Regions from separate parts of the Bradyrhizobium sp. B039 genome, predicted to be linked through region 2. Evidence: predicted binding sites of a transcription regulator. Region 2 holds the regulator's gene; the other holds the start of a gene.
What was found. Region 2 encodes HrcA, which represses chaperone genes, less so after heat shock. Its sites were predicted from a motif close to GTTAGCACTCNCNNNNNGNGAGTGCTAAC; they were not measured.
Positions count from the first base shown of each region.

Region 1: AAFG50_RS06230 (co-chaperone GroES) is a predicted target of HrcA. The motif match lies at 587-615, and genes of this name have one in related genera.

Region 1 covers NZ_CP152416.1:1,345,352-1,347,550, reverse strand. The annotation lists gene AAFG50_RS06235 (hypothetical protein) at 1-394, opposite strand, end outside; gene AAFG50_RS06230 (co-chaperone GroES) at 707-1,003, shown strand; gene groL (chaperonin GroEL) at 1,169-2,199, shown strand, end outside.
Region 2 covers NZ_CP152416.1:8,919,468-8,921,666, reverse strand. The annotation lists gene rph (ribonuclease PH) at 1-393, opposite strand, end outside; gene hrcA (heat-inducible transcriptional repressor HrcA) at 569-1,657, shown strand; gene grpE (nucleotide exchange factor GrpE) at 1,755-2,199, shown strand, end outside.

The sequences.
Region 1 (2,199 bases), 1.4 Mb from region 2:
TCGGACCGGCCGGCCCGATATAGTTCTTGCCGCTGGGCGAGCCCTTCAGCCGCAATTCCTGCGGTGTCGCCTGGTCGGCCAGATGCATGACCACGCCGCCGGAGGTGCCGGCGCCGATCACGTAAGGATTCTTGCACTGGGACCGCGCGGCGGCCTCGGTGCGGGCGCGGTCGGCCGGGTTCTGGAACGAGGCGAGACCCCAGCGGCCGACGATCTCGTCGGCGCGGATGCTCGCCGGCATTTCCGGGCCGGTACCGGGCTCTGCCTCGGGCGGCGGCGAAGACGACGAGAAGGACGGCAGGCTCATGCCGCCGCCGCAGGCGCCAAGCAGCAACGCCAGGCCAGATGCGGCCGCCAGATTGGCAACCCTGCGCGCGTGAGCTGAAGTGATCATGGCATTCCCCCGAACAAGACCATGGCCGCACCCCTCCTGCAGCCAAGCGCAAAACCGCCACCGGAGCAATGACGTTTGATACGCCGGCGCCCCGAACACGTTTCCAATGCCACCATCCTATATCCGCCTCACCAATCGCTTAACCACCTTTGCTTGACAGGATCGCGGCCAAGCCATATTTCCGGGCGCACTATTAGCACTCGGAAAGCCCGATTGCTAAGCGCGCCGTTCGATCCTCGGGACGAGGGTGGACGGAAGCGCCGCCCCACCCACTTCCACTACTTCCGAAGCGAGCCTCCAAAGGGAAACGTCATGGCTAAATCCAAATTTCGTCCGCTGCATGACCGTGTCGTGGTCAAACGTATCGACGCCGAGGAAAAGACCAAGGGCGGCATCATCATTCCGGACACCGCCAAGGAAAAGCCCTCCCAGGGCGAGGTCGTCGCCGTCGGCCCCGGCGGCCGTGACGAGACCGGCAAGCTGATCCCGATCGACCTCAAGGTCGGCGACCGCGTGCTGTTCGGCAAGTGGTCGGGCACCGAGGTCAAGATCGACAACGAAGAGCTCCTGATCATGAAGGAGTCGGACATCATGGGCGTGATGGCCTAAGGCCGTCAGCCTGAACGGCCGCTGAATGTCATGCCCGGATCGCGTGATCCGGGCATCCATACTTCCGCCGGGTTCGACCTGCGGATCCCGGAATCGATGCGGCCGGCAAAGCGGCAAGACGCAGCACGAAACAAGACACAGCACGAAACACGAGGGATTGCAGAAATGGCTGCCAAAGACGTCAAGTTTTCCGGAGACGCGCGCGAACGCATGCTGCGCGGCGTCGACATTCTCGCCAACGCCGTCAAGGTGACGCTCGGCCCGAAGGGCCGCAACGTCGTCATCGAGAAGAGCTTCGGCGCGCCTCGCATCACCAAGGACGGCGTCACCGTCGCCAAGGAGATCGAGCTCGAGGACAAGTTCGAGAACATGGGCGCCCAGATGGTGCGTGAGGTCGCTTCCAAGACCAACGACCTCGCCGGCGACGGCACCACCACCGCGACCGTGCTGGCCCAGGCCATCGTGCGCGAAGGCGCCAAGGCGGTTGCCGCCGGCATGAACCCGATGGACCTCAAGCGCGGCATCGACATCGCAGTTGCGGCCGTCATCAAGGACATCGAGAAGCGCGCCAAGCCGGTCGCTTCCTCCTCCGAGGTCGCCCAGGTCGGCACCATCTCGGCCAACGGCGATGCCGCCATCGGCAAGATGATCGCGCAGGCGATGCAGAAGGTCGGTAACGAGGGCGTCATTACCGTCGAGGAGAACAAGTCGCTCGACACCGAGGTCGACATCGTCGAGGGCATGAAGTTCGACCGCGGCTATCTCAGCCCCTACTTCGTCACCAACGCCGAGAAGATGACCGCCGAGCTCGAGGACGCCTACATCCTCCTGCACGAGAAGAAGCTCTCGGGCCTCCAGGCCATGCTGCCGGTGCTCGAAGCCGTGGTGCAGTCGGGCAAGCCGCTCGTGATCATCGCCGAGGACGTCGAGGGCGAGGCGCTGGCCACCCTGGTCGTCAACCGCCTGCGCGGCGGCCTCAAGGTCGCCGCCGTCAAGGCGCCGGGCTTCGGTGACCGCCGCAAGGCCATGCTCGAGGATCTCGCGATCCTCACCGGCGGCCAGCTCATCTCCGAAGAGCTCGGCATCAAGCTCGAGAACGTCACGGTGAAGATGCTCGGCCGCGCCAAGAAGGTGGTGATCGACAAGGAGAACACCACGATCGTCAACGGTGCCGGCAAGAAGCCCGACATCGAGGC
Region 2 (2,199 bases):
GGTGATCGAGGCCGTGCGCGTGCCGCCGTCGGCCTGGAGCACGTCGCAATCGACCGTGATCTGGCGCTCGCCGAGCGCTTCGAGATTGATGATGGTGCGAAGGGAGCGGCCAATCAGGCGCTGGATCTCGACGGTGCGGCCGCTCTGCTTGCCGGCGGAGGCCTCGCGGCGGGTGCGTTCCGAGGTCGCGCGCGGCAGCATGCCGTATTCCGCGGTGACCCAGCCGCGGCCCTGGCCCTTCAGCCACGGCGGCAGGCGGTCCTCCAGCGTGGCGGTGACCAGCACATGGGTGTCGCCGAATTTCACCAGGCAGGAGCCTTCCGCATATTTGACCACGCCGCGCTCCAGCGTCACGGGGCGCAATTCGTCGGGCGCACGGCGGCTTGGCCGCATGGGAAATCCTCCAAAACTCACGGGAATAGGCTGTTCGCGGTGCTTGTAGGTGGGGTGAGGGTGAGCGGCAAGGCCTTTTCGGTCCCCAAGCAACTTGTCGAGCAAGTGCAAAACCACGCTTGTCAGGGACCTCCCGGATGGCCAAATTGTAAGCATCTGAGAGGAGTTGCTGTCTGTGGCCCATCACGATCCGATCCATCTGATCGCGCCGCGCGCAGGGCTCGCCCAGCTGAATGAGCGGTCCCGCGACATCTTTCGTCAAATTGTCGAAAGCTATCTCGCAACCGGCGAGCCGGTGGGCTCACGCAATATTTCACGGCTGATCGCGATGCCGCTGTCGCCGGCCTCGGTTCGCAACGTCATGGCCGATCTGGAACAGCTTGGCCTGATCTATGCCCCGCATACGTCCGCCGGCCGGCTGCCGACGGAACTCGGCCTGCGCTTCTTCGTCGACGCCTTGATGCAGGTGGGCGACCTCAATGACGCTGAGCGGCAGTCGATCCAGAGCCAGCTCACCTCCGTCGGTCAGGCGCAGTCGGTCGAGGCGGCGCTGGACCAGGCGCTGACGCGGCTGTCGGGCCTGACCCGCGCCGCCGCGGTGGTGCTGACGCCGAAATCCAACGCGCGGCTGAAACACATCGAATTCGTCCGGCTGGAACCGGAAAAAGCGCTGGTGATCCTGGTCGGCGAGGACGGCCAGGTCGAAAACCGCGTGCTGACGCTGCCACCCGGAGTTCCCTCCTCGGCGATCACCGAGGCCGGCAATTTCCTCAATTCGCGGATTCGCGGCCGGACCCTGGCCGAAGCGCGGCTCGAGCTCGAAACCGCGCTCGGGGAGGCCCGTGCCGAGCTCGATCAGCTGACGCAGAAGGTGATTTCGGCCGGGATCGCCAGCTGGTCCGGCGGCGAGAACGAGGACCGCCAGCTCATCGTCCGCGGCCACGCCAATCTGCTGGAAGATTTGCACGCGCTGGAGGATCTGGAGCGGGTCCGCCTCTTGTTCGACGACCTCGAGACCAAGCGCGGCGTCATCGACCTGCTCGGCCGGGCCGAGACCGCGGAAGGCGTGAGGATTTTCATCGGTTCGGAGAACAAGCTGTTTTCCTTGTCGGGCTCCTCGACCATCATCTCGCCGTATCGGGATGCCGCCGGCCACATCGTCGGCGTTCTGGGTGTGATCGGGCCGACACGGCTGAATTATGCCCGTGTGATCCCGACCGTGGACTACGCCGCCCGGATCGTCAGCCGCCTTCTGGGGGGCTGACCGGCGGCTGAGGCGATCACGGGCGCTTGATTTTCGGCGTCCGAAGCACGATATCCGGGCCAGAAAAATCCCTGAGACAAATTCGAAAAGAGAGCCGATGACCGATCGAGACCGGCAACCCGAAGACACGACCGCGCCGACCGGCGAGCCCGTGGTGTCGAAGCCCTACATCATGCCCGACGATCCCGAGCCGGGCTCGGTCGAGCTGTTGCAGAAGGAAGCCGCCGAGGCGCGCGACCGTATGCTGCGGACGCTGGCGGAGATGGAAAATCTGCGCAAGCGCACCACCAAGGAGGTCGCCGACGCCCGTCTCTACGGCATCACCGGCTTTGCCCGCGACGTGCTCGACATCGCCGACAATCTCCAGCGCGCGCTCGACGCGGTTCCCGCCGAGGCCCGCGCCGCGGCCGATCCCGGCCTGACCTCGCTGATCGAGGGCGTCGAGCTCACCGAGCGCTCGCTGCTCAACGCGCTGGAAAAGCACGGCGTGAAGAAGTTCGATCCGCAGGGTCAGAAGTTCGACCCGAACTTCCAGCAGGCGA